DNA from 2 places in the Rhizobium phaseoli genome. Region 1 is predicted to be linked to the other one. Evidence: predicted binding sites of a transcription regulator. Region 1 holds the regulator's gene; the other holds the start of a gene.
The links. Region 1 encodes LexA, which represses DNA repair genes until DNA is damaged. Its sites were predicted from a motif close to TGTTCNNNNTGTGTTCNG; they were not measured.
Positions count from the first base shown of each region.

Region 2: the regulator LexA is predicted to act here: its motif matches at 2,357-2,374, upstream of AMC88_RS04630 (PA0069 family radical SAM protein).

Region 1 covers NZ_CP013532.1:2,049,440-2,053,856, reverse strand. The annotation lists gene eno (phosphopyruvate hydratase) at 1-331, opposite strand, end outside; gene kdsA (3-deoxy-8-phosphooctulonate synthase) at 473-1,318, opposite strand; gene AMC88_RS10065 (VOC family protein) at 1,315-2,211, opposite strand; gene lexA (transcriptional repressor LexA) at 2,408-3,127, shown strand; gene AMC88_RS10055 (ComEC/Rec2 family competence protein) at 3,108-4,417, opposite strand, start outside.
Region 2 covers NZ_CP013532.1:960,102-964,518, forward strand. The annotation lists gene AMC88_RS04625 (ribonuclease HII) at 276-965, opposite strand; gene AMC88_RS04630 (PA0069 family radical SAM protein) at 1,132-2,289, opposite strand; gene AMC88_RS04635 (glycosyltransferase family protein) at 2,428-2,946, shown strand; gene AMC88_RS04640 (hypothetical protein) at 3,389-3,703, shown strand; gene moaB (molybdenum cofactor biosynthesis protein B) at 3,743-4,294, opposite strand; gene AMC88_RS04650 (4-(cytidine 5'-diphospho)-2-C-methyl-D-erythritol kinase) at 4,294-4,417, opposite strand, start outside.

The sequences.
Region 1 (4,417 bases):
GGATAGCGTTGGCGCCGAGACGCGACTTGTTCGGCGTGCCGTCCAGTTCGATCATGATGTTGTCGATCTGGATCTGGTTTTCGGCGTCGATACCGCCGATCGCGTCGAAGATCTCGGTGTTGGCGGCCTCGACCGCCTTCTCGACGCCCTTGCCAAGGTAGCGCTTGCCGCCGTCGCGCAGCTCGACCGCCTCATGAGCGCCGGTCGAAGCGCCCGAGGGAACGGCCGCGCGGCCCATGCTGCCGTCTTCGAGATAGACATCGACTTCGACGGTGGGGTTGCCACGGCTATCGAGAATCTCGCGGGCGATGATATCGGTGATTGCAGTCATGGGTTCTTCCTGCTCGGTGGGTGATCAATCGTTCGAAGCCTGTCATAATCGAAGGCGTGCAAATTACAATGCCGCAATTTCCAGCCTTCGAACCGGCGTCCCGACGTGGCCTAAACGACGATCATGTCAACCTGTTGAACGTCAGGCCTTGGCGACCGCGTCAAATGCAAGCAATTTCTCAAGCAGCCGCGGCATGTCTTTGAGATAGACCATGTTCGGGCCGTCGGACGGTGCGTTGTCTGGGTCCTGGTGGGTTTCGAGGAAGACGCCGGCAATACCCGTCGCCACGGCTGCGCGCGCCAGCGTCTCTACGAATTCGCGCTGACCGCCCGAGGATTCGCCCTGCCCGCCGGGCTGGGCGACGGAATGGGTCGCATCGAAAATGACCGGCGCGCCCATCGCCGCCATGATCGGCAGCGAGCGCATGTCGGAAACCAGCGTATTGTAGCCGAAGGAGGCGCCGCGCTCGCACAGCAGCACGTTGGCATTGCCGCTGGCATTGAGCTTCTTCAGGACGTTCTTCATATCCCAGGGGGCGAGGAACTGGCCCTTCTTGACGTTGACGACGCGGCCGGTCTTGGCGGCGGCGATCAGAAGATCCGTCTGGCGGCAGAGGAAGGCGGGGATCTGCAGAACGTCGATCACCTCAGCCACCTCGGCGCATTGCTCGGCCGTGTGGACGTCGGTCAGGACGGGAAAGCCGAATTCCTTCTTCAGGTCGGCGAAGACCTCCATGCCCTTTTCAAGCCCGATGCCGCGCTCGGCCGAGAGCGAGGTGCGGTTCGCCTTGTCGAAAGAACTCTTATAAACGAGGCCGATGCCGAGTTTTGCGCAGAGCTCCTTCAGCGTGCCGGCGACCATGAAGGCGTGATCGCGGCTCTCCATCTGGCAGGGGCCGGCAATCAGCGACAGGCGGCCGGTATTGGAAAAGGTGACCTGGCCTTCGCCTTCGCCGATCTTGACCTCGGAATTGGTATCAGTGCTCATCGTGGTTCCTCGAAGGCAAAAAGCGCGCCCTGCCCGGGCGTGGGCTTCACCAGAATGCGATTGTTCTTGCGTGTGTATGTCACTCCGTTAGCAGCCAAATGCGCTTCTGTCACGGCAAGATCGGCGACGTTGAAAAGGATTGCCTGACCGCGCAGGCCACGATCGGCAGCGGAAACGACAAGCTCGAAATAAGCCTCCAGCCCTTCCGGCGTCATCAGGCTGATCTTGGCATTCGAGGCCGCGATCTCCACGCCGAAACCGGTTTTCTCTACTGCCGTTTGCCCGACCGCAAGACCAACGAAGGCGGAAAATGCCGCCGGGTCCGGCGTACAAACCGCGATTTCGGCAATGCCAGTCACGCCATTGGCATGTGTCTCCAGCGCGGCGCGATCGGCGGGGAAGGCATTGATGCGCTGACAGGTAAAGAGAAAGAAGTCGGGAGCGCGCAGATCTCCTGAGAAGGCCAGTTTGAAGCTGCCGACGCTTTCCGAACCGTCCGGCATCCGCAGCGGCCTGCTGAACTGCAACATCTCGCCGGCACTCGCGCCGCTGCCGACGAATCGCCGATGATCGAGGCCGGCATCCTCGGTGAGAAAGGCCAGCGCCGAAAGTCCCTCCTCGCCGCAGCGGAAGCGGAAGGCGCGATTGCGGGCGATGAAGACATTGCCCTGGCGGGCCGCTGTCTCGCTCTCCTCGACGCTCGCCACCCCGAGCGGCTCGATATAGGTCTTGTCTGCGAAGAAGACGCAGGCATTCTCCGTTCCGAAGGGATGACGCGCATCGGCGGCGACGGTGAAGCCGAGTTTGCCTAGCCTTTCGCGCGCCAGCTCGATATCGACGACCGGGAGTACGACGTGATCCAGCGGATGCGGCTTAGCGGAATGTGCGCTCATGATATCCCTCCTGACACGTCAAGAGATGTGCGACAGCACTCCCCCCAATGCAAGACATGTGTGCCAATCCGGCGAATGAAAATAAAAATCTCAACGAGTTGGTGCGAAGTTTTACGGAAATTTAGCTACTTGCGGAACACATATGGAACATATAGTGTCTGTTCTGGATTTGTTTCAATCACGGGGTCTGACGTCGATGCTCACGCGCAAACAACAGGAGCTTCTCCTATTCATTCATGAGCGCATGAAGGAATCGGGCGTTCCCCCCTCTTTCGACGAGATGAAGGATGCCCTGGATCTCGCCTCGAAATCCGGCATCCATCGTCTGATCACGGCGCTCGAGGAACGCGGTTTCATTCGCCGCCTACCGAACCGGGCCCGGGCGCTGGAGGTGATCAAGCTGCCGGAAGCCTATAGCCCCAGTCTTCAGCCGCGCCGCGGTTTTTCGCCGAGCGTCATCGAAGGCAGCCTCGGCAAGCCCCCGGCGGTCGCCGCCCCCGCTGCCGCAAAGCCGATTGCCGACAACGGCAACTCCGTCTCCGTGCCGGTCATGGGCAGGATTGCCGCCGGTGTTCCGATCTCGGCAATCCAGAACAATACGCACGACATCGTCGTCCCTGCAGATATGCTCGGCTCGGGCGAGCATTACGCGCTGGAGGTCAAGGGCGATTCGATGATTGACGCCGGTATCTTCGACGGCGACACAGTGATCATCCGCAACGGCAGTACCGCAAGTCCCGGCGATATCGTCGTTGCCCTCGTCGACGACGAGGAAGCGACGCTGAAGCGCTTTCGCCGCAAGGGTGCCTCGATTGCCCTCGAAGCCGCCAACCCGGCTTACGAGACCCGCATTTTCGGACCCGACCGAGTCAAGGTGCAGGGCAAGTTGGTCGGCCTCATTCGCCGTTATCACTGACAGCAGACGGGGCGGCTTCGGTAAAACTGTCCTTGCGCCAATCATAGGCGCGATGGCGCATCCATGGACGTGATAAGGCGTCGAATGCGGTTGCAATCTCGTGTCCCGTCTGCACAAAACGCAATTCGACGGAACCGGTCCTGCGCAGCGTCTCGCCGGTGAAGAGGGTCGCACCCGATCGGCAACGGTCGAAACGCAGGCGCACGGAGGTCACAACGATCTCGCCGGCGTCGCAGGCCGGGCCGAGATAGGCGGCATTGTCGATGACCGCGACGACATGGCCATTGCCGAGCCTGGCGATACACCAGGCTTTCTTGACGCAGGAAAACCGATTTGCCTCACCGCCGGCTGCGGCGGCCACCATTGCCGTCCTCGCTTCATTCTGCTGATCGCGCGAAAGCTTGACGCGGCGGTCCTCGCCCTGCGGCGGGATGGCAGGGCCATCCAGCATTTTCGGCGGGTGATGCGTCGGCAGGACCAGCGCTCTCTGCCACTGGTCAAAGATGAAGTCCGGCGGGTTTTCGCGGTTTGAAGCCATTGCCGTCGCCGCGACGAGCCCTACGAGACCACCATCCTCGGAAATCACCAGATCCGGCGGCGGGGATCCCGGCAGAATGAGCAGGATGAGCGTCGCAACGGCGAGGATCGATGTGCCGGCGTGGCGTAACCGGGTGCGAAGCAGCGTCAGCAGCAGAAAGCCTGCCACGGCCACGACGAAATACCAGCCGGGCAAGCGGCCGAAGCCGATATCACCGCCCCAGCCGGACACCGTCTTGGCAACCGCGATCACCAGATCGAGGCCGAAGCCGACCACCGTCCAGAGCGGAGCGTCCAGACCGAACGGCATGAGCAACATGGCCAGCAGCCCGGCCGGCATGACGATGAAAGAGATGATCGGCATCGTCGCAAGATTTGCCGGCAGACCATAAGCGGTCAGTCGATGAAAATGCTCGATCGAAAACAGCGCCGTCGAAAATCCGCCGATCAGCGAAGTCAGGAAGACGCCGCCGAAGAAACCGGCGACCGCCGCAACCGGCCGCAGGAGCGGCAGCTTCAGCAACGGGTTTTCCCGGATGCGCCGGTCCTTCCATAGCTGATAACCCGATACCAGCGCCAAAGTCGCGGCAAAGGACATCTGAAAGCTTGGCCCCAAGACCTCGGAGGGTGAAATGGCGATGATGACCAGCGCCGAGAGAACGACATTGCGCAGGCTGATCGACGGCCGATCGAAGAAGACGGCAATCAGCATGATCGCCATCATGATGAAGGCGCGTTCGGCCGAGACGCCGA
Region 2 (4,417 bases), 1.1 Mb from region 1:
GCAGATCATCGCCAGCCCCTCATCCGCCTGCCGGCACCGACCGGGGTCGAGCCACGGGTCTCGACCCGTCCTTCGGACCCCCGCTTGCGGGGCGAAGGGAATATGCGGCAAGCTCTCGGTCCCTCTTCCGCCTCTCGCGAGGCACGTCCCCTCGCCCCGTTTACGGGGGTCCGAAGGACGGGTCGAGGCGAGTGACTCGACCCCGGTCGGGCTAGGGTGAGGGGCGCCATCGGGTGTGGAACGGACAGCCGCAGGCTCGTGCCGGTTGAGCAGGCCTATTCCGGGATCAACTCATCCATCTCGGGCCCGTCCTCGCTCTTGCGCAACGGCCGGAAACTCATTCGGTGCAGGGAGCAGGGGCCGTGTTTCTCGATGCCGGCGCGGTGCTGCGCGGTGCCGTAGCCGGCATGCGCGGCGAAGCCATAATCCGGAAAGACATTGTGGGCGCGCGCCATCATCCGGTCGCGTGTCACCTTGGCGACAATCGAGGCGGCGGCGATCGAGACCGAACGGGCGTCGCCCTTGACCACGGCCTGCCCGGGGCAATCGAGGCCGGGCGGCACGTCGAGGCCGTCTGTCAACACGTAGCTTGCCGGAACGGCAAGACTGCAGATGGCGCGGCGCATGGCGTCGAGGCTTGCCTTGCGGATATCCGTCTCATCGATGCGCGTCGAGCTGGAAGAGGCGATCGAGACGGTCGCGGTCGCGAGAATCTGCACGAACAATTCCTCGCGCCGCTGCGCCGAAAGCTGCTTCGAATCGTTGAGGCCCTCGGGGATGCGCTTCGGATCGAGGATGACGGCGGCGGCGACGACCGGCCCGGCAAGCGGCCCGCGGCCGGCCTCGTCGGCCCCTGCGACGGGCCAGTGGCCGGCCTTTCGGGCTTTGAGCTCCAGGCGGAAATCCGGCACGAGCGGAGCCGTGTCGAACAGCAGGGGAGAATCGGGTGACGTGCGAGGTTTCATGCGGCTGAACCTCGCACGCCAACCCGATTTCCCGCAAGTCCCCGGATCAGGGCGGCGGGCCGGGGACGGTCCGGCGGATGGTGGCGGTCAGGGCCATCCGCGGGGATTGCGCTCGGGGCTCGAAAACCGGGCGGTTTCCCGAGGACCGATGCGCAAATTTTCTAAATCAGAGCAGCGACAGCTGCACGCCGCTGCCATCCGGCGGCACGAACAGATCGTCGCGCAGCGGCAGGCCGCGTCGCGTCAAGCCGAAGCGTCGAGCTGCCATTTCGAAGCGGCGGGCGATCTGCCACGCATAGGGACCGGCGCCCTTCATGCGCTTGCCGAATTCTGCATCGTAATCCTTGCCGCCGCGCATCGAGCGCACCAGCGACATCACATGCCGGTAGCGATCGGGATAATGCTGCAGCAACCAGTCGCGGAAGAGCGGGCTCACCTCGAGCGGCAGCCTGAGGATGACATAGCTCGCCTCGACGGCGCCGGCCGCCTTGGCCGATTCGAGGATACGCTCCAGCTCGTGATCGTTCAGCGCCGGGATCAGCGGGGCAACCATCACAGCCGTTTGGATCCCCGCTTCCGACAGCGTGTGAATGGTCTCCAGCCGACGCGGCGGCGTGGCGGCGCGCGGCTCCATCGTCCGGGCAAGCTTGCGGTCGAGCGTGGTCACGGAGATGCCGACGCGCACCAGGTTCTTTGCCGCCATCTCCTGCAAAATGTCGAGATCCCGCAGGATCATCGCCGACTTGGTGACGATCGAGACCGGATGGTTCGCCTTGTTCAAAACCTCGAGAATGCCGCGCATGATGCGCCATTCCTTCTCGACCGGCTGATAGGGGTCGGTATTGGTGCCGATGGCGATCGCCCGCACCTTGTAGCCCGGCTTGGCGAGTTCCCGCTCCAGCAGCTTTGCCGCATCCGGCTTGGCAAACAGCTTCGTCTCGAAATCGAGCCCCGCCGAAAGCCCCATATAGGCATGTGTCGGCCGGGCGAAACAATAGATGCAGCCATGCTCGCAGCCGCGATAGGGATTGATCGAGCGGTCGAAGGCGACGTCGGGCGATTCGTTGCGGGTGATGGCCGTGCGCGGCCTTTCGATCTGCACCTCGGTCTTGAACGGCGGCAGCTCTTCCAGCGTCTGCCAGCCGTCGTCAAAGGTCTCCCGCTGCAGCGCCTCGAAGCGGCCGGTCGGGTTCAATCCCGCGCCGCGCCCGCGCCGCCGATCGCCCTCGACCCGCAGCCCGGAGGACGCGATCATCGCATCGGCAATATCTGCCGTATTGGCAGGCGCGAATGCGGCCTGCCCTGCCAGGGACTGCTCTCTCATCGGATTCTCCCGCGGCGGGAAGCGACGCCTCCGCCCGTTTTGATGATTAAATTCCTATCGGCAAATGGAGAACAATGCAAGAACAAAATGCGGAAAACGCCGCTGGCAAAAATTTGTGCGGCGCATTATGAGTAGGCGATGTTGACGGTTGTTCTCGAGTGTCAGGATCAGGAATCCGAGCTGGCCCAGACCCTGTCGGTCTTGGTGGCAGGCGCGGTGGAGGGGCTCGTCGGCGATGTGGTCGTGCTCGATCACGGCTCGCGCGACGGCACGTCGCGGGTCGCCGACGCGGCCGGCTGCCGGTTTCATTCGCAGTGGGATATCAAGGATATCATCGGTTCCGCCCGCGGCGACTGGCTGCTTTTCGTCGAGCCCGGTGCACGCCCGCAGGCGGGCTGGATCGACGAGATTGCCGAATATATCGCTCTCAACAAGCTGCCGGCGCGCTTCACCGCCTCGCGCGGTTACCGGCGCCCGTTTTTCGAGCGCATCGGCCGCGCCACCCCGCCGCTGGAACTTGGCCTGCTGATGCCGAAAAGCCAAGCGCTGGCCGCTGCCAGAAGCGGCATGCCGCTCGCCGCATTCGCCAAAGGCCAGAAGCTGCGCAAACTGGCCAGCGAACTCATTCCTTCCTGGGTGGCGCGCGCTGCGCGGTGAGTGATTTCGCTCTCCATCTTGCTCTGGGCTTGAGCGCGCATGTCTACTTGGCGCCGAAAAAACGGCCCATCACCTGACCCTTGCCGCGGTCGAGCCACGGGTCTCGATCCGTCCTTCGGACCCCCGTAAAACGGGGAGAGGGAACGTGCCATACGATAAGTAGGAGAGGGACGGAGAGCTTGCGGAATGGTTCCTTCGCCCCGTTCACGGGGAGAAGGTGGCGGCAGCCGGATGAGGGGCCGATTTGTCGTGAGCGCGCTTCGGCGGTCCTTCCCACATCGCGCAAAAAATGGCGCCCGATCAGATTTCGCGCTATAATTCGTGCATGGCGCCGCCGAAGCGCCGCGCTTCGCAACGGATGGCCATGGAATGCCGGTGGACGGCAGAACAGGTCGGCGAAAATCTCCTCTTCTGCCGGGTTTCCGGCGAAAGGAGGTGCGTCATGATCCGCCATATGCTGTACGGTCTCGTGGCCGTCATGTCGGCGATGTTGATGATCGCGCATCCGCATTCGGCAGCATCGCAGGCGATGCTCAGTTGCGCAGGCCGATCCGACGTCGTCAAATACCTGGATACGAATTTTGCTGAGAAGCTGACGGCGGTCGGGCTGGTCAACGAGAACGCCATCCTCGAGGTCTATGCCGCCGAAAGCGGCACCTGGACGCTCATCGTCACGGATGTTCACGGTGTAAGCTGCATCCTGCTGTCGGGTGACAGCTGGGAAACGATGCCGTCTCTGCCCGGCCTTGCGACCTAAAGAGTGTCGTGATCGTTCGGATTGGCTTCTGGCGAAATTCTATTTCTTCGCGCCGCGTTTCAGATGCTCGTCGAGACGCGGCATGATCTCGACGAAGTTGCACGGCGTGCTGCGGTAGTCGAGCTGCGCTTTCAGGATGCCGTCCCAGGCATCGCGGCAGGCGCCGGGCGAGCCCGGCAGAGCGAAGATGAAGGTGGCGTTGGCGACACCTGCCGTGGCGCGCGACTGGATCGTCGCCGTGCCGATCTTGTCGTAGGAAATGCGGTGAAAGACGGCGGAAAAGCCGTCCATGCGCTTTTCGAACAAGGGTTCCAGCGCCTCGGGCGTCACATCTCGGCCGGTAAAGCCGGTGCCGCCTGAGGTTATGACGACATCGATGTCGTCCCGTTCGGTCCAGGCCTTGACCTGCGCGGCGATTGCGTCCCGGTCGTCAGGCACGATCGTCCGGCCGACCAGCCGGTGACCCGCCTCAGTGATCCGCGCCGCCAGCGTATCGCCGGATTTGTCGGTTTCCGGCGTGCGGGTATCCGAGACGGTGAGAATGGCTATGCCGACGGCGATGAACGGCCGCTTCTCGTCCAGACCTGCCATTACATGCCTCCCGAAGCCGTTTCCGTCGCCTGGACATACCAGTCGGGCCGCTCGCCGTGAAGAGCTGCCGCCGCCTCTTGCGCCGCCGTCATTGTCGAAAAGATCCCGAAGCAGGTGGCGCCG